Regions from separate parts of the Sodalis praecaptivus genome, predicted to be linked through region 4. Evidence: riboswitches for the same ligand, from Rfam matches in the RefSeq annotation. Region 4 holds a riboswitch; each other region holds the start of a gene.

What was found. Region 4 has a riboswitch for thiamine pyrophosphate ahead of SANT_RS12105 (TenA family protein). Riboswitches for the same ligand answer to the same signal wherever they lie in the genome.
Region 1: it holds a riboswitch for thiamine pyrophosphate, as region 4 does, so the genes downstream of both, thiB (thiamine ABC transporter substrate binding subunit) here and SANT_RS12105 (TenA family protein) in region 4, are expected to answer to the same signal.
Region 2: it holds a riboswitch for thiamine pyrophosphate, as region 4 does, so the genes downstream of both, thiM (hydroxyethylthiazole kinase) here and SANT_RS12105 (TenA family protein) in region 4, are expected to answer to the same signal.
Region 3: it holds a riboswitch for thiamine pyrophosphate, as region 4 does, so the genes downstream of both, thiC (phosphomethylpyrimidine synthase ThiC) here and SANT_RS12105 (TenA family protein) in region 4, are expected to answer to the same signal.

What each region holds. Positions count from the first base shown of each region.
Region 1 is NZ_CP006569.1:3,860,433-3,865,206, forward strand. Features, by position in the region: gene sgrR (HTH-type transcriptional regulator SgrR) at 310-1,992, shown strand; TPP riboswitch at 2,103-2,218, shown strand; gene thiB (thiamine ABC transporter substrate binding subunit) at 2,261-3,238, shown strand; gene thiP (thiamine/thiamine pyrophosphate ABC transporter permease ThiP) at 3,355-4,774, shown strand, end outside.
Region 2 is NZ_CP006569.1:1,318,471-1,323,244, reverse strand. Features, by position in the region: gene SANT_RS05905 (hypothetical protein) at 9-941, shown strand; gene thiD (bifunctional hydroxymethylpyrimidine kinase/phosphomethylpyrimidine kinase) at 888-1,691, opposite strand; gene thiM (hydroxyethylthiazole kinase) at 1,688-2,476, opposite strand; TPP riboswitch at 2,522-2,622, opposite strand; gene SANT_RS05890 (helix-turn-helix transcriptional regulator) at 3,049-3,774, opposite strand; gene SANT_RS05885 (GNAT family N-acetyltransferase) at 4,048-4,533, shown strand; gene tsuB (thiosulfate utilization sulfurtransferase TsuB/YeeD) at 4,600-4,774, opposite strand, start outside.
Region 3 is NZ_CP006569.1:4,500,089-4,504,862, reverse strand. Features, by position in the region: gene SANT_RS20010 (HesA/MoeB/ThiF family protein) at 1-529, opposite strand, end outside; gene thiE (thiamine phosphate synthase) at 615-1,265, opposite strand; gene thiC (phosphomethylpyrimidine synthase ThiC) at 1,255-3,183, opposite strand; TPP riboswitch at 3,285-3,398, opposite strand; gene SANT_RS19995 (Rsd/AlgQ family anti-sigma factor) at 3,479-3,979, opposite strand; gene nudC (NAD(+) diphosphatase) at 4,087-4,774, shown strand, end outside.
Region 4 is NZ_CP006569.1:2,749,589-2,754,362, forward strand. Features, by position in the region: gene SANT_RS12095 (IclR family transcriptional regulator) at 50-901, shown strand; TPP riboswitch at 1,038-1,139, shown strand; gene SANT_RS12105 (TenA family protein) at 1,607-2,305, shown strand; gene SANT_RS12110 (ABC transporter ATP-binding protein) at 2,302-3,057, shown strand; gene SANT_RS12115 (ABC transporter permease) at 3,054-3,824, shown strand; gene SANT_RS12120 (ABC transporter substrate-binding protein) at 3,850-4,774, shown strand, end outside.

The sequences.
Region 1 (4,774 bases), 1.1 Mb from region 4:
ATTGCTCGGAAACGCAGCGCGCTAATGCGCGATGCGCGACGTCCTGCGCGCAAAAAAAAAGCCGGCGCCATGTGTCGCCGGCCGGTGATCATCACCTGATTCAAGAGTTAGGGTGTCTAGGCGCTTGTCCATTGCATCGTTTGCACCGCGGCATTGCGGCTGGCTGGCCCACCGGCCAAGCGTTGAGGAGGTATAGCCGCTCTGCCGTGGCGCAGCGGAGGTGCATCCTGCCGCGCTTTCGGCTTAGTGAGTATCGGCGTAATATACGGAAAGAAAAATAGATGACTTTTCAGAGAGGGTTCCCCTTTTATGGCCTCACCGCGTTTACAGCAGCAATTTATACGCCTGTGGCAAAGCTGCCAGGGCGAATCCCGCGATACCACGCTCAGCGAACTGGCGTTACAGCTCAACTGCTCGCGCCGCCACGTCCGATCGCTACTGAAAAGCATGCAGCACATGGGCTGGCTCAGTTGGCATTCCCAGCCCGGGCGCAGTAAACGCTCGCGGCTGGACTTTCATTATACCGGTCTCGGGCTCCAGCAGCAGCGCGCCAGCGAACTCCTCGAGCAAGATCGCATTGATCAGTTGGTGCAGTTGGTGGGGGATCGCGAGAGCCTCAGAAGCATGCTGCTTTCCCACCTGGGCCGCGGTTTCCGTCAAGGGAAACATATCCTGCGGGTGCTTTACTACCGTCCGCTGAGCAATCTGTTACCCGGTACGCCGCTGCGGCGCTCGGACAATCATATTGTCCGGCAGATCTTCAGCGGCCTGACGCGTATAAATGAGGAAAATGGGGAACTCGAGGCGGATCTGGCCCATCACTGGCAGGCGCTGGCCCCCGATCATTGGCGTTTTTATCTGCGTCCAGCGGTGCGTTTTCACCACGGCCGGGAGATGACCGTCGACGATGTCATCCAGTCGCTGTCGCGCCTGACCGGCAACCCGCTATTTGCCTCGATCCTGTCTTTGCACTCCCCCGCGCCCCATACGCTGGATATTAAACTCGCCGGGCGCGACGATTGGCTGCCCTGGCTGCTGGCGAGCGTATCGGCGATGATCCTGCCCGCCGAATGGCGTACTCTGCCGGATTTCGCCCGCCGGCCCGTTGGCACCGGCCCCTATAGCGTGGTGCGCAACCACCCGAGCCAGCTGACCATCCGCGCGTTCGACGATTACTTCGGCTACCGGGCGCTGATTGATGAGGTCAATATCTGGGTGCTGCCGGAGCTGTCCCATGAGCTTAGCTATAGCGGCGTTCAGCTGCAAAACGTGGCTATGCCGCCGGGGGAAGACGGCAGCAGCGACGCCGCCGCGGAGATACGTCAGGAAGAGGGGTGCTACTTTTTACTTTACGACCAGCGCTCGCCGCTGATGCAACGCCCGGAAATACGCCGCTGGCTCTGCGACTACCTCAACCCGCTGGCGCTGCTGCCCTATACCCCGCCCGCAAGCCAACATTTCTGGTCGCCGGCCTACGGACTGTTGCCGCGCTGGCACCACCGCCGCCATGAACCGCCGGCGGCTAAACCACCAGAACTGACCCGACTGACCCTCACTCTATACCGCAACCATTCGGAATTCGACGTGCTTGCCGCCGCGCTGAGCGCGCTATTGGCGGCGCAGTCCATCCAGTTGGACATCAACGCGGTGGAATATGACCAATGGTACCGCGGCGACGCCACCGCGGATATTTGGCTAGGCAGCGCCAATTTCTCGCTGCCGCTGGCGTTTTCGCTGTTTGCCACCCTGTATGAAATACCGCTAGTGCATCGTTGCCTGCCGCCGACGCTTCACGACGCGGCCGAACGTTGGCGCCATCGTCAACTGCCGATGGCGGAGTGGTGCCGGTCGCTGGTTGACGAACATGGGTTTCATCCGCTGTACCACAACTGGCTCAGCCTGCAGGGCAGCCGTAGCATGCGCGGGATCCGGATGAACACCCTGGGCTGGTTCGATTTCAAATCGGCCTGGTTCGCGCCGCCGGCACCCTAGCTACGCGCAGGTTACCGGCACCCTGGTTATCGTTTCCCTTGTTTTCCGTATTTCCGGCGCCAATGGCGGGATTTACTGTTAACCCGACTCGTAAGCGTTTACAATCAATGCCGTTCTCAACGGGGTGCCCACTCCCGCCGCCCGCCGCGGCCGGGGTCAGCTGAGAGAAGACCCGTCGAACCTGATCCGGTTAATACCGGCGAAGGGATTTGAGAGTGCGCTTCTGCCTCAAAGACCTTTGCCACCCTTATCTCAGGAGTGCAAAGTGTTGAAAAAATGGTTGTTCTGTCTGTTACTGGCCGCCGCCGCGCCGGCGTGGGCCAAACCGACCCTGACGGTGTACACCTATGACTCGTTCTCTTCCGAATGGGGCCCGGGGCCGGCGATAAAAACGGCGTTTGAAAAAGAGTGCGGCTGCGAGCTGAAATTCGTCGCGCTGGAAGACGGGGTGGCGCTGCTGAACCGCTTACGCCTGGAAGGCAACAATAGCCGTGCTGACATCGTGCTGGGCCTGGATAACAACCTGCTGCAGGCGGCGCACGATACCGGCCTATTCGCCCCCCACCGAGTCGCTACCGACGCGCTTACGCTGCCCGGCGGCTGGCATGACGACACTTTCCTTCCCTACGACTACGGTTATTTCGCATTTGTCTATGACCAGACCAAACTTAAAAACCCGCCCCGCAGCCTGCATGAGCTGGTGGACGGCCCCGCATCATTAAAAATCATCTATGAAGATCCGCGCACCAGCACCCCTGGGCTGGGGCTGCTGCTGTGGGTGCAGAAAGTCTATGGCGACGGCGCGCGGGCGGCCTGGGAAAAACTGGCCGCGAAAACCGTTACCGTGACCAAAGGCTGGAGCGAAGCCTATGGCCTGTTCCTGAAAGGGGAAGCGGACATGGTGCTTAGCTACACCACCTCGCCGGCGTACCATATTATCGAAGAGAAGAAAAATCAGTACGCGGCGGCGGACTTCAGCGAAGGGCACTACCAGCAGGTGGAAGTGGCCGGGCAACTCGCGGCCAGCAAACAGCCGGCACTCGCCCATCGCTTTATGCAATTCATCCTCACGCCGGCGTTCCAGCAGGCCATTCCCACCGGCAACTGGATGTATCCGGTGACCCCTACCCCGCTGCCGGCCGGCTTCGCTGCCCCCGCGCAGCGGACATTGAGTTTCACCCCGCAACAGGTAGCCGCCGAGCGCGCCGGCTGGGTCAGCGCCTGGCAGCAGGCCGTCAGCCGCTAATGTCCGCCGCCCGCCGTCGCAGCGGCGCGCATGCGCCGTGGGCGCGAGGACGTTCGGCGCGGCGAATCCGGGGCGGCCCCATCGGCGAGCGCCCCGCCACCGCCCTTGCCGTGCCGATGACGGGCCGCAGCGCCGGCTTTCCCGGCTGGTTATGGCCCGGCGTCGCGGCGGCGTCGGTCATTGCCATTATCGCCATTGCCGCCTTCGGCGCGCTGTGGCGCCACGCGCCCGCGCATCCCTGGCGCCCGCTGCTGGCCGACAGCTATCTGTGGCATGTGGTGTCCTTTACCTTTATCCAGGCGCTGTTATCGGCGCTGTGCTCCACTTTGCCGGCCGTAGCGCTGGCCCGGGCCCTCTACCGCCGGCGGTTTCCCGGCCGCGCGCTGCTGCTGCGTTTTTGCGGTATGACGCTGGTGCTGCCGGTGCTCGTGGGCGTCTTTGGCATTATGAGCGTGTTTGGCCAGCAGGGCTGGCTGGCGCAGCTGTGCCGCTTGCTGCACGTGGAATATGGGTTTTCCCCCTATGGCCTAAGCGGTATCCTGCTGGCGCACGTCTTTTTCAACCTGCCGCTGGCGACGCGATTACTGTTGCAGGCGCTCGAGAGCATTCCCGTGGAGCAGCGGCAACTGGCGGCCCAGTTGGGTATGTCCGCCGGGCCGTTTTTCCGCCTGGTCGAATGGCCCTACTTACGCCGTCAGCTTTTGCCGGCGGCCGCGCTGATTTTCATGTTGTGTTTCGCCAGTTTCGCCACCGTGCTGGCGCTGGGCGGCGGCCCGCGGGCGACGACGATCGAGTTGGCAATTTATCAGGCCCTCAGCTATGACTTCGATGTCGGCCGCGCCGCCCTGCTGGCGCTCATACAAATGGTCTGCTGCCTTGGGCTGGTGATGCTGAGCCAGCGCCTGGCCGGGGCGCTGCCGGTAGGCCATAGCCAGCACGCTCGCTGGCGCGAACGCCAAACGGCGCCGGGCGGGATCCTGTGCGACGGCCTGATTATTCTGGCTGCGCTGCTGTTTCTGGTGCCGCCGCTGCTGGCGGTGGTCATTGGCGGCCTAAGCGGCAGCCTGCTGACGGTGTTAACGCAAACCGCGCTATGGCGGGCGGTGTTCACCTCGCTGTCTATTGCCCTGTGCGCCGGCCTGCTGTGTCTGCTGCTCACCGCTATGCTGCTTTGGAGCAGCCGCGAGTTGCGTCTGCGCCAGCGCCGCCTGGGCGCCCAGCTCTTGGATTTGAGCGGCATGGTGATCCTGGCGATGCCCGGCATCGTGCTGGCGACGGGTTTTTTTCTGCTGGCAATGGACAGCGGCGGACTGCCCGCGTCGCCCGCGCCGGTGGTTATCCTGGCGAATGCGCTGATGGCCATTCCTTATGCGCTGAAGGTATTGGAAAGTCCCATGCAGGACGTGGCCGACCGCTACCGTCAACTGTGTCTGGCGCTCGATCTCCGCGGCCTTAACCGGTTACGCCTGGTGGAGTGGCGCGCGCTGCGCCAGCCGGCAGGGCGGGCGCTGGCCTTCGCCAGCATCTTATCCCTGG
Region 2 (4,774 bases), 1.4 Mb from region 4:
ATGCCTTTATGCCGCTCTTTACCCCTGACGCCACGATGCCGCCGTCGCTCTACTACAGCGCGGGCGAAGCCCACCCCTTGGCAACGCTTGCCGTCGATACCATCGACCATATCGTTAGCGATTTGCGTATCCATTCCAGCGAACGAGAACACTATGTGACCGGATGGATGGGCGCCCATAGCGTCGTCATCATTCATCACTATCAGGACAAACGTGGCACCGCGAGTGGCCTGGTGCTGACCAAAGAGGGCGAATTACGGCTGAGCGTGCAGTCCATTACTTTCCGCATCCCCAAATTTTTACTGTGGATGTCGCTGCGCCGCAGGCCTCGTACCATGGCCCTGATTACCTATGGCCAACTGGGCGAGCGGCAAAGCCCGCTGGTGCAATATTCCCAGTTGACGGATAAAGCGTTAAAACAGCGGCTGGAGCAGGAATGGCAGGCGCTCAACGACTACGTCGGAATGGCGTGTTACCAGTTGGAAAATGATCAACCGCTCTGGCGGACCCTCATGGACAGCCTCAGCGCCGATGCCCTCGCTCAGTGGGTCGACTCCTCCCGTTTCGACGACAAGCGCCTACAGCAGGATGGAGACTTCACCGGTTTTTGGGCAGGCAATGTCTTTATCAGCCGTCGACAGGGCGCGGTGCCGGCGCTGCAACTGCTTTGGCGCGATGCGCAAAACCAGATCCAGCCGGGCTATATTTATACCCTGGCCGCCAGTACCGCTCAGGCGGAAGCAAACGCGCAGGCACAATCGCGTCCCGCCTTGCTGATCCGGCCGCAGCGCGCCGAGACCAGTTTCATGCTTAACGCGTTCGATGCGCGGCATTTGCAGCTGGCGCATGACCTGCTCACCTACGCCGCCGGCATTCTTGAAGGGGTATCACCACCACTCATGGAAATGATGGACCGGTCCGATACCCTGCCCCACGCGTAAATCATCGGCATGCAGCAGCGCCTGCTGCAGCCACGCTTTGGCCGCCCGCAGGGTTTGCGGCCAATCATCATAACGCGGGCGCAGCGCGGCCAGCGCGGCTGACAGCGTGCAGCCGGTGCCGTGGGTGTGGCGTGTGGCGACCCGCGCGCTGTCGAAGCGCAGCTCATACTCCGGGCTTATCAGCCAGTCCGGGCTCGCGCCGCCGGCCAAATGGCCGCCTTTCATCACCACCGCCTGACACCCCAACGCCAGAAGCGCGCGGCCCTGCTGACGCATTTGATGCTCATCCACCGCCGGCGCACAGCCGAGCAGGACCGCCGCCTCGGGCAGATTGGGGGTAATAATTGACGCTAACGGCAACAAAATATCCCGCAGGCTGGTGACCGCGTCCTCATCCAACAGCGCATCGCCGCTTTTCGCAACCATGACCGTATCGAGTACCAGCCAGGGAATGGGGTATTTTTGCAGCTTGGCCGCCACCGCGCGGATAACCGATGCTTGTCCGAGCATACCGATTTTGGCGCTATCGATACGCACGTCGCTCAGCACCGACTCCATCTGCTCCGCCACAAACGCCGCATCAATGGGATAGACCGACTGTACGCCGCGCGTGTTTTGCGCCACCAGCGAGGTCACAACCGTAGTGCCATAGGCGCCGAGCGCGGAAAAGGTTTTCAAATCGGCCTGGATACCGGCCCCGCCGCTGGGATCGGTGCCGGCGATGGACAGCGCATAGTAAATTCGACTCATTGCACATCCTCCGCGCACAGACGATACAACTCATCGAGCATGCCGCTGGAAAAGCTGCCAGGCCCCGCTGCCCAGGCGGCGGTCAGACGGCCGGCACGGGCCATCAGCCGGCAGGCGCCGGCGACATTGTCCAGCCGCTCGCCCGGCAAGGCCGTGCAGGCGGCCACCACCGCCGACAATGCGCAACCGGTACCGGTCACGCGCGTCATTAACGGATGGCCGTCATCGACCTGCCAGACGCGAATACCGTCGGTAATCACGTCTACCGCGCCGGTTACCGCTACCACCGCGCCGCAATCCTTGGCCAGCGCCCGTGCGGCGGGCAGCGCTTGCAGGGAATCATCGCCGCTGTCAACGCCGCGGCCGGCAGGGGCAATGCCGGCCAGCGCTAAAATTTCCGAGGCGTTACCGCGCACCGCCGCCGGTTGCAGGGTCAATAGATGCCGGGCGAAATGACTGCGGTAATCCAGCGCGCCGACGCCGACGGGATCCAGAACCCAAGGCGTACCCGCCGTCCTGGCGGCGGCGATCGCCGCTAGCATGGCCGCGGCGCGCTGCTGGCATAGCGTGCCGATATTAATCAATAAGGCATCTGCGATGGCGCTGAATTGCGCGGCCTCTTCCGGCTCCACCACCATAGCGGGGGAAGCGCCCAAAGCCAGCAGCGTGTTGGCGGTGATGGTTTGCACCACGTCATTGGTGAGGCAGTGCACCAGCGGCGCCTGCTGGCGCAGTTGCAGCAGGGTCTGGGCGGCAATTGCGCCCGGTAATTCGGAGGGTTGCATGGTTCTCATTCTCCCACCGGCGATCAAGAAGGCGGTTCCGCGGGTGAATGGATACCGTGACTTCCCTACGCTGGTATGATCCAGTTCAGGTAATACGGGTATTTCTCAGCCTTAACCTGGCGGTCGAGGCACCCCGAGTCATTGATAAAACAGCATTTTTAGGGATAAACGGCGATATCTTCCTTCGGGCATGATAGCCCAATGGCCCGGCGGAATACAATCCATTTACGCTCTAGCGTCTGACAAACGCGTCAACCAACGGAACCACCGCGCTTTCGGTCCCGATCACGCGTTTCACCGTTGCCGCGTGCCCGACAGCGATGCCCCGGGCCAGCACGGCGCGTTAATTTACCTCTTTATTTTCCAGGTTTACCCGACGGGGGGTTATTAGCTCGAGTCTTTTAATGACGTCCAAGCGCTGGGAGAACAAAGACACAAATGGTGTGGGAACTAAAGGAATGGAATCGACATCCTCCACCGCAAAGTAGGTTATACAGATTAAATAAAAAAAATGGATTAATTAGTAGGGTCTCAATGGTATCGTTGAATTGAGAAGGAAATCTTCTAGACGACTAACTTAACAGTTTCAGTTCCATTGCGCGCGTGATAGCGTGTTTTGCGTTCGCCACACCGAGTTTATTGATAATATTGCGAATATGAAATTTAACGGTCCCCTCGCGGATAGACAGGATAGTGGAGATTTCATTATAGGTTTTACCCACGCTTGCCCAGAACAACACCTCTTTTTCTCGCGGCGATAGCCGGCAGGGTTCTGGTTCAGTCCCCTGGGTCACCTGTTCCTTACGTGCGTCGAAAAAGCGGATGACTTTTTCATGGGTGGTGATGAGCAACATCTGAAATTTATCTTTTTCACGCTCTATGACATCATAAAAATCAGCACCTTGCTTCATCTGAATTATTGTTAGCGTCGCCAGATTGTTGTCAGGATCATGCAGCGTGAAGGTATAACCATTGTCAAGGGCGTAATCGCTAGACATCTTATAAAAGTTTTGGTCCGGCAGATTGGGATTATTTTGCCAGCTAAAAGGCGTAAATTTACGGCAGGCGATCAGCATTACCGGGTCAATTTTTTGAAAACCATAATTACGATATTGATTCAGCCAGCCCGCCGGGTAATCGGATATCATATAGGCAGGGTGTCCTTCGTCCTTATTCATCATGAAGTAGGCGAAAGTGAAAACATCGGAATCGTTAAATATATGTGAAAGATAAAGTTTAATATTTTTCTTCATCTGGTTGTTGAATAGCATATAATCCTTATCGCTTGGGTCACCCATTATCTCTACCTGTTATATTTATTTGAATGAACGGAATAATCGCACCGATGATGGAAATCCGGCGCTGCAGTTATTTTACTTTATGATTATTGGATAGTATAAGAAGCCCACAATGGAAGCAACCACTAACAGAGGTGTTTATAATTATCCGTCACAGTATCGGGCCGCACAAATCAATCCGTTGCGGTTGCTTTGATTAGCCTGAACATTAAATAACATGTACTATAATTAACTCTCACACATCTTTGGGTTCCCCGGCCAGCAGGACATGCAATGAACAGCAACAGCGGCGACATTACCGTCAGAAATTATCAGGAAGCGGACCGCCCCTTTTTGCGCACGCTGTTTCTCGCCTCACGCAAAGCAAACTGGCTGTGGCTGGACGACCGCCACTGGCAGTTGGAGGATTTTGACGCGGTCACGCTTGGGGAAAAGATCCTGGTGGCGGAAATCGACCAGGCTATCGCCGGCTTTGCTTCGCTCTCGGTGCAAGACCGTTTTTTGCATAACCTGTTCATTGCTCCCCAGTGGCAGCGGCAAAAGGTGGGGACCGCCCTGCTGGACGCCTGCTATCCCTTATGCCGGGGCACGATGGCGCTGAAGTGCCTCATGCTCAATCAACGCGCGCTGCGTTTCTATCTGCATAACGGCTGGCGCGTCATTACTACCGGTTTGGCGGAGAACGGCGAATACTATCTGATGCACCACCGCCAGCCGCCGGCTTCATCGCGTCGAAACGCCGCATCCACGCGCCCTTGATGGCGGCCAGTGCCGCCATCAAGGGCTTTGGCGATGCGCCGTCTGCGCTATTCCCCGGGTGCCGCCTCAGGCTTTTTTAAGCGTGATGCTCCACTGTGCGGCTCCCACCTGCTGGTAATCGGTAACGAGATGCCCCTGTTCCGCCGCCCATTGGGGCAGACTTTCCGTCGCCTGCGTGCAGTCGAAGTCAATAACCAACTCGTCGCCGGCCTGTAACGCCGCCATCGCGGACTGCGCTTCG
Region 3 (4,774 bases), 1.8 Mb from region 4:
TGCGCTGTACCTCCTCTTTCTCGGGAAACAGGCAGGCATAGCAACCTTCGCGCCACGGCGGGCGCACTATCAACAATTGGCCGTCGAAACCGACCGCGCTGGCGCTAATCAGGGGGAGCCCTCGCCGCACACAGGCGGCATTGATGGCGTGGCGGGTCGCCATGTTATCGCTACAATCCAGTACCAAATCGGCGCGCGCAACCTGCTCGTCAAGCCAGTCGCCCGCCAGCCGCCGCGTAAGGGGCAGGTAGCGGCCGCCGGGATTGAGCGCCGTCAGTTCGCGCTGCGCCAGTTCCGCTTTCGACCGGCCGAGATCGGCGGTGCGATAGAGGATTTGCCGCTGTAAATTGGTAATGTGCAGCGCATCGTCATCCGCCAGCAGCAGCGTGCCGACACCGGCCGCCGCCAAATACAGGGCGGCCGGCGAACCCAGTCCGCCCAGCCCCGCCAGCAGCACCGTTGCCGCCTGTAGCCGTTGCTGGCCCTCTACGCCGATATCTTGCAACAACAGCTGGCGGCTGTAGCGCATAAAAGCCTGATCGTCTAACGTCTCTGACGAACGGCCGCCCTTAGCCTCGGGCAAGCGGTCGGCGTCGGCCGTGGTGCGTCGGGGTTCATTGGTCATGGCGACGCTCCCATGCCGCTATTATCGACTGTAAGGCGGAGGTCGCCTGGCGCCAGTCCGGCGCGCGGGTGATGGCGCTGACCACCGCGACGCTGCCCACGCCGCACGCCAATACCGCCTCCACCTGTTCGCGACCGATTCCCCCAATGGCCACGGTGGGGATAGGCGGCAGCTCGGCGACCAGGCGCCGCAGCGTCTCCAGCCCTTGAGGGCGGGACGGCATCACTTTCGTGGCGGTGGGAAAGATGTGACCAAGGGCGATATAGGAGGGCTGCCAGGCCAGCGCACGCGCCAGCTCCGTTTCGTCGTGGGTGGACAGACCCAGCCGCAGGCCGGCGGCGCGTAGGGCGTCGGCGTCGGCGCTAACCATATCCTCCTGACCCAGATGCACACCGTAGGCGCCATAGTGGATAGCCAGCCGCCAGTAATCGTTGATAAACACCCGGGCGTCATAACGGCGGCCCAGCAGGACCGCCGCTTCGACATCCGCCGCCACCTGCGTTTCGCTGCGGTCTTTGATGCGCAATTGTACCGTGGTCACGCCGGCATCCAGCATGCGCACCAGCCAGGCCAGCGAATCCACTACCGGATAGAGGCCGAGACGGTGCGGTACCGGCGCAAAGGGTGCTTTAGTCTTCATCGCTCACCTCGCTATCGGCAGACGGCAGATAGATATCGCCGCCGCGTTCGCGAAACGCCGAAGCCATGCCGGCCATTCCTGCCGCTTTGGCCTGCGCCGCTTGAGCGTCCGCGAAGTCGCGCACCTCGCGGGATATTTTCATCGAACAGAATTTCGGGCCGCACATGGAGCAGAAATGCGCCACTTTACCCGACGCCTGCGGCAGCGTTTCGTCGTGATAGGCGCGGGCGGTGTCGGGATCCAGCGCCAGGTTGAACTGGTCTTCCCAGCGAAACTCGAAACGCGCTTTCGACATCGCGTTATCGCGGATTTGCGCGCCGGGGTGCCCTTTGGCGAGATCGGCGGCGTGGGCGGCGATTTTATAGGTAATCAACCCCTGTTTGACGTCTTCTTTATTGGGTAGCCCGAGATGCTCTTTCGGCGTGACGTAGCAGAGCATCGCGCAACCGTACCAGCCGATAAGCGCGGCGCCGATACCGGATGTGATATGGTCGTAACCGGGCGCGATATCGGTGGTGAGCGGCCCCAAGGTATAGAAAGGCGCTTCATGACAATGCGTCAGCTGTTCGGTCATATTGCGCCGGATCATCTGCATCGGTACATGTCCCGGCCCCTCGATCATGACCTGCACATCGTATTCCCACGCGATGTTGGTCAGCTCGCCCAGCGTATAAAGCTCGGCGAACTGCGCCTCATCGTTGGCGTCTTGAATCGACCCCGGACGTAGCCCGTCGCCCAGCGACAACGCCACGTCATAGGCGGCGCAAATTTGGCATATTTCGCGGAAATGCGCGTAAAGAAAATTTTCCTGATGGTGCGACAGGCACCATTTGGCCATGATGGAGCCGCCGCGCGAAACGATGCCGGTCAGACGTCGCGCGGTCATCGGCACGTAGCGCAGCAGCACGCCCGCGTGCAGGGTGAAATAATCTACACCCTGTTCCGCTTGCTCCAGCAGCGTATCGCGGAAGATAGCCCAAGTGAGGTTCTCCGCCACGCCGTGGACTTTCTCCAGCGCCTGATACAGCGGGACGGTGCCGATAGGCACCGGGCTATTGCGCAAAATCCATTCACGGGTTTCATGAATATAGCGACCGGTGGAGAGATCCATCACCGTATCTGCGCCCCAGCGGGTGGCCCACACCAGCTTTTCCACCTCTTCCTCAATCGAGGAGGTGACCGCCGAGTTGCCGATGTTGGCGTTGACCTTGACCAAAAAGTGGCGGCCGATAATCATCGGCTCCGCTTCGGGGTGATTGATGTTGGCGGGAATGATGGCGCGGCCGGCGGCCACCTCCTGGCGCACGAACTCCGGGCTAATATTTTCCGGCAGCGCCGCGCCGAACGCTTGCCCGGGGTGCTGCTGACGCAGGGTATCGCCGCGGATGCGTTCCCGGCCCATATTTTCCCGCAGCGCGATAAACTCCATTTCCGGCGTAATGATGCCGGCGCGAGCGTAGTGCATTTGGGTAACGCAGCGGCCTGTCAGGGCGCGCCGCGGCGTGGGCGGTGCGGCGAAGCGCAAGTGGGCCAGTCCGGCGTCGGCGCGGCGCGCGCAGCTGTAGCCGGAGCTGAGCGTCGTCACCGGTTCGCTGTCCTGGCGCGCCGCGATCCATTGCGCGCGCAGCGGCGCCAGCCCGACGCGAACGTCAATGGGTACCGTCGGATCGCCGTAGGGACCGGCGGTATCGTAGACCGGCACCGGCTCGTTATCCTCATACTGCGCCTCAGCGCCGTGGCCGCCGATGAGGGTGGGGCTGAGCTGGATTTCGCGCATCGGCACGCGAACTGACGGGTGCTGTCCTTGCAAATAGATGCGGCGGGAGCGGGGGAAATCGGTGCCTTTAAGGGTATCAATAAACGCCTGCGCCTGCGCGCGGCTGGTGCGGCGTGAAACGGGAGGAGCAGATGATGACATAGCAAGTTCCTCAATAAAATTACCGGGAGTTGCTTGTCAGGAGCGTTGCGGGGAGTAATGAATGGCGCCGCGGCCGTGATGAGGGGCAATGACGCCAGACAGAATGAATTACTCTTGTTCCCTTCGCAGGTTTTAACCTGATCAGGTTCCGCGGATCCCGAATGAACGGTCTCAGCCCGGCGTAACATACGCGCTGGGCACTCCGACAAGATGATGGTCCGCCAGGCGGACCGCTACAGACTACAATTTCTTGGCACTAAATGGCAACGTCGGCGCTGACCGTTACCGGGGAGATTCAGGCCGGGCGGGCCATATCGGCGCTATTGGCGGCAGGGAGGGCCGATGCGGCCTGCACACTGTACTCCAGCGCCTGCTGAATCAGTTTATCCTCAAGGATGAAACGGTTCGCCAACGCTTCACCCACGCCCGACAACGCTTCCTGAAACGCCAGATAGTTGTCGTGGTCGATAGCGCTTTCAAGGTGACTGTCGTAAAGCGCCATGATCTGCTGCGTGTTTTCCTGTAGAGCGCTGTAAATCAGTGCGGACGTCGTTTCCCCTTCCGGCACGATACGATCGTAAACGTGGAAATGACCGGCGGAGAGATAATCCACCAACTGATGGCAAAAGGCGTCCAGCGCTTCTTCGTCCAGGGGAGTATGCTTTTCTTTGTTGGGCTTTAAGCCGATCAAATGGTAGTACGCCACCAAAAGTCCCTTGCGGGCCTGTAACCACTGATCAATAAATTCATTATTGCCAGCAACGCATTTCGCCAGATTTTCCAACTGGTTTAGCATGATTGACTCCGAAGTGATAAAAATAACGCTGCGTGACGGATAAATAAAAGCGAGTAAAACGTTAAGGTTTTCTAGCTTGCCAGTGAATAAGAGGTAGTGCAACTAAAATGGAACACGAACTTAGCGGGTATGAACGGGGCTGGTGGGTGGTCAGCCAAGAGGCCAAACTCTGGCTGCCGCAGGGGGAACTGCCTTTCGGCAGCGCGGCGGATGCGGGACTGACCGGCATGCTGGCGCTGCCCATCGGCGAATGGGCGGGGGATCCGGTCTGGCTGGTGCGCCAAACGATGCCGCGGGACATGGGATCGGTGCGGCAAATGCTGGATGCCGAGCCGGGCCTGTTCCAACTGGCCGGGCGGGGCGTGCAGCTTGCGGAGTTCTTCCGTTCGCATCGTCATTGCGGTTATTGCGGCCACCGGATGCGCTTGAGCAAAACGGAATGGGCCTGCCTATGCGATCACTGCCACGAACGTTATTACCCGCAAATCGCCCCCTGCATTATCGTGGCCATCCGCCGCGATGACCAGATTTTGCTGGCGCGCCACAGCCGCCATCGCGGAGACATTTATACCGTGCTGGCCGGCTTTGTTGAAGTGGGCGAAACGCTGGAGCAATGCGTCGCGCGTGAAGTGATGGAGGAAACGCAGGTGCAGGTGAAAAATGTGCGTTACGTGACCTCCCAGCCCTGGCCGTTTCCCCATTCGCTGATGATGGCGTTTATGGCCGATTATGACCGGGGCGACATCCAGCATGATCCGCGCGAGCTTCTCGACGCCGGCTGGTATCGTTACGACG
Region 4 (4,774 bases):
GCGGCCTGAGGCCGTCCGGATTGTCTGACGGGTCATTGATGGGGTGGGTATGAACAACAGCGCCAATAGTGAAACAACCAATCAGGCGTCAATCAAAAGCCTGACCAAGGTGCTGCAAATATTGGAATGCTTCTCTCAGCGGGATGCGAACCTGACGCCGGCCGAAATCGCCGGACGCACCGGGCTGCCGCGCGCCACCACCCATCGTCTGGTCTCCTCTCTGCGCGACATCGGCCTGTTGGAGCAAAACGGTAAACGCGACACCTATAAGCTGGGCATGAAATTATTCCAGTTGGGCAGTCTGGTGCTGCATAATCTCGACCTTGATAGCCACGCGCGGCCGTACGCCACCCAGTTGCAGTTGATTACCGGTGAAAACACCCATCTATGCATATTTGACGGCGCACAAATGGCCTATGTTGAGCGCCAGGCGATGAACAGCAGCGGCAACACCATGATAACCCGTATCGAAGCGGCGCTGGTGCATTGCACCAGCGTGGGCAAAGCGTTCCTTGCCTGGCAACCCCCTACGCTTATCAATAAAATCATCAGCGACACGCTGATTGAGCGCACGCCGCACACCTTGACCGACGGCGATGCCCTGCTTGCAGAGCTGCGGCTTACCCGCGAGCGGGGCTATGCTTTTGATCTGCAAGAAAATGAGCTGAACGTTCACTGCGTCGGCGCCCCCGTGCGCGGCGCCAATGGCCAGGTATTCGCCGCGGTCAGCGTCTCCGGGCCTGCGGATCGCCTTCCTCTGCCTCGACTGGAGGGGCTGGCCGGCCTGGTAATGGAAACCGCCCATAAAATCTCACTGGAACTCGGCTGGACGCCGGGCAGGCTCCAGAGCGCACCGTCCGCCACTGCGCCGCTTGACGCGCTGTCATCGCGTCCTGACTAATATGCCTCTCTTGTTCTGCCCTTTGCCGCGACCGACGGACCACGGGTAGGCCTCCGCGGCCCGCGCGCGTCGTGGTCCGCGCAGCCGTCCGATGCGCCGGTAAGGATTGAAATAAAAAAACGAATCCCGTATAACTAGCGTATCCGAGGGGTGTCCTGTCTGGACTGAGATGGCTGTCGCCGAACCCTTTGAACCTGATCTGGGTCATGCCAGCGAAGGGACGGTCGGCAATAGCCTGTTGCCTATTTACCTTAGCGTACCCGGATCTCCGCACCCTGATTGGAGGTCCCATGCATTTTCCCCCTGTCCGTGACATCGTCCGCCGTTATTCGCTCTGGCTGCCGCTGGCCGACACAGCCCGTCGTTCATCGCCCCGATTAGCGCAGGCCGTCATCGTCCGTCGTTCGCCGCCCTGGCTGCCGCTGGCCGACTCAGCCCGTCGTTCATCGCCCCGATCAGCGCAGGCCGTCATCGTCCGTCGTTCGCCGCCCTGGCTGCCGCTGGCCCTTGCGGGAAAACCGCACGGCGTTCTGGCGCCGCGCCGGCCTGGCACCAACGCCGCTGTCGCTTTGCGCGCATGCTCGCTCTCCGCCTCCCGGCACGCCATGACGTGCCCTGCCTACTCCTTCTGTCCTAAGGTCTCCTGCAAGGGTGCGCCTATCGCCCTGCCGGGCCGCGGCTGTCTTTCATAAAGGAATGCTCGCCATGAATCGAACCGCTTTCGAGCACGGTCTGTACGGACGCTTAAAACAAGAAGCAGGCCATCACTGGCAGGCTTATATTCATCACGATTTTGTCCGCCAACTGGCGGCGGGTACGCTGCCGGACGGCGCTTTTCGCCGCTATCTGGTGCAAGACTATCTCTTTCTTATTCATTTCGCCCGGGCTTACGCCCTGTTGGCCTACAAATTGCGTACGCTGCCGGAGATCCGCGCCGCGGTAGTTTCCCTGGAGGCTATCGTGAAAGAATTGCCGATGCATGTGGCCTATTGCGCGCAATGGGGGCTGCGCGAGGAGGAGATGGCTAAAGAGCCCGAAGCCAGCGAGACATTGACCTATACCCGCTATGTGCTGGATATCGGCCAGTCCGGCGATGTCCTTGACTTGCTGGTCGCGTTGATTCCCTGCGTCGCGGGCTATGCCGAAATCGGCCAGCGCCTACGGGATGATCCGGCCACGGTTCTGGCGGGCAATCCCTATGCTGAATGGATCCAGAATTACTCTGACGGCGACTATCTGAGCGGCGCGCGGGCCGCCATCGATCAATTAGAGCGCGTAGGCCTGGCGCGCGGCGCCGAACAGCGTTTTGACGCGCTGTCCGCCATTTTCACCACCGCCACCCGGCTGGAAAGCGCTTTCTGGCAAATGGGGTTGACGCCCCACCCCACGGTAATAGCCGTATGATCGCTGCCGCGACGCCCGCGCCCCCCGCGGCAATCGGGATTGTGGTGCGTGACCTGACGCTGCGCCTGAATAATCGGGTCCTGTTCGACAAACTGAATTTTACCCTCGACGGCGGCCAATGCGCTGCGGTGCTGGGCGCGAGCGGCGTGGGTAAAACCAGCCTGCTGAAGATCATCGCCGGTCTGACGCCGGCGGACGCCGGTACCGTCAGCGGCAGCGATGGCCTGCCCCTCGCCGGTCGGATTGCCTATATGGGGCAAAAAGACCTGCTCTATCCGTGGTTGACGGTGAAACAAAATATTACCCTCGGCGCGCGTTTGCGCAGAGAGAAAGCCGAGAGCGACTGGGCCGACTACTTACTGGCCGAGGTCGGCCTGGACGGCGTCGGCGCGTGCCTGCCCGCCGCGCTTTCCGGCGGTATGCGGCAGCGCGCCGCCCTGGCCCGAACGCTCTACGAACGTCAGCCCGTGGTACTGATGGACGAGCCGTTCTCTGCCCTCGACACCCTGACCCGCGCCAAGATCCAGGCGCTGTCGGCACGGTTGCTTAGCGCGCATACCGTGATGCTTATCACCCACGATCCCCTCGAGGCGTGCCGCCTGAGCCATCGGTTGTGGGTCCTCGCCGGGCAACCCGCGCGGTTTCTCACCGGCCTGGACCTTGCCGGCGAGCCGCCGCGGGCGCCGGATGATCCCGCCGTGCAGCAAAGCCAGGGCGCGCTGTTGCGCCAACTACTGGGGAGCGCGGAATGATAGCGGCGATGGATGTGCCGGGCGCGCGCTGGCGGCAAGGCCTGACGGTGACCGCCGGTCTGCTGTTGCTATGGTGGCTGATTACCCTGACGGGCATCCCCGCCTTCCTCCTACCCTCGCCGACGGCCGTGGCCACTGCGCTGTGGCGCGGCCGCCTTCTACTGGCGCATCACGGTGCTATCACCGCGCTGGAAATGATGGGCGGTCTACTGATCGGGGTGGTTTTGGGCGGGCTGCTGGCGCTGGGGATGGTTTATTTCCCCCGATTGCAGCGTTGGTTAATGCCGGTGGTGCTCACCAGCCAGGCGATACCGGTTTTCGCGCTGGCGCCGCTGCTGGTGCTGTGGTTCGGCTACGGCATGAGCGCCAAAGTGGCGATGGCGGTGCTTATCATCTTTTTCCCGGTCGTGTCGGCCTTTTTCGACGGGCTGCGCCGGGTAGATAACGACTATCTGGATTTGGCGCGCACCCTGCGCGCGTCGTCCTATGCGCAACTGCGCCATGTCAGATTGATGGCCGCGCTGCCGGCATTCGGTTCCGGGTTGCGCATGGCGGCCGCCGTCGCCCCTATCGGCGCCATTATCGGTGAGTGGGTCGGCTCGGCCGAAGGACTGGGGTATGTGATGCTTAACGCCAATGCGCGCATGCAGGCCGATATGTGTTTCGCCGCCCTGCTGATTCTGGTGGTAATGACGCTGTTGTTATGGACGGTAGTGGATGCGCTGATTCGGCGCCTTATTTTCTGGACGCCGGAAAACGGCGCCTGATGCGTTTTTTTAATGGGTAACGACAATGATAAAACAGAGTATTGCCGCTCTTCTCCTGGCCGCCGCCGGCTACGCCGGCGCCGCGGATAAAATTACGCTGGTGCTGGATTGGCATATCAACCCCGATCACGCACCGATTATCGTGGCTCAGCAGATAGGCGCCTTCCGGGCGGCGGATTTGGACGTTACGCTGGTGCCGCCGTCGGACCCGTCACTGCCGCCGCGGCTGGTGGCCGCCAAGCAAGCGGATCTGGCCATTACCTATCAGCCGCAGCTGCATTTTTTTGCCGATCAGGGGCTGCCGTTGGTGCGCGTCGGGACGCTTATCGACACCCCGCTTAATACGGTGATGACGCTGGATAAAAACATCCATACCCTGGCCGATTTGAAAGGCAAAAAAATCGGTTTTTCCGTCAGCGGTCTGGAGGAGGCAACGCTCGATACCATGTTGCGCCATGATCACTTGACCCTGCAAGATACCCAGATGGTCAACGTCAACTTTCAGCTGACCAGCGCGCTGATGGCGGGCCAGGTGGATGCGGTTATCGGCGGTTATCGCAATATCGAAGCGTTGGAACTCCAGCAGCAGGGCAAACAACCGGTAGTGTTTGACGTGGAAGACTACGGCGTGCCGGCGTATGACGAATTGATCATCGTCGCCAATAAAGCGGCATTGGCGGAACCCAAGATCAAGCGCTTTTTGGCGGCCCTGCAGCAGGGCACCGACTATTTGCTGGCACACCCTGATGAAAGCTGGCGGACGTTCGCCCGCGCCTATCCTGATCTGGATACGGCGCTCTACCGGCGCGCCTGGCAGGCCACGCTACCGCTGTTCGCCAAAGATCCGGCGCGGCTGGACGTACCGCGCTACCAGGCGTATCAGCAATTCCTCGTTGACAATCATCTGATTACCCACCCCCGCCCGGTCTCGACCTATGCCGTGGAGCTGC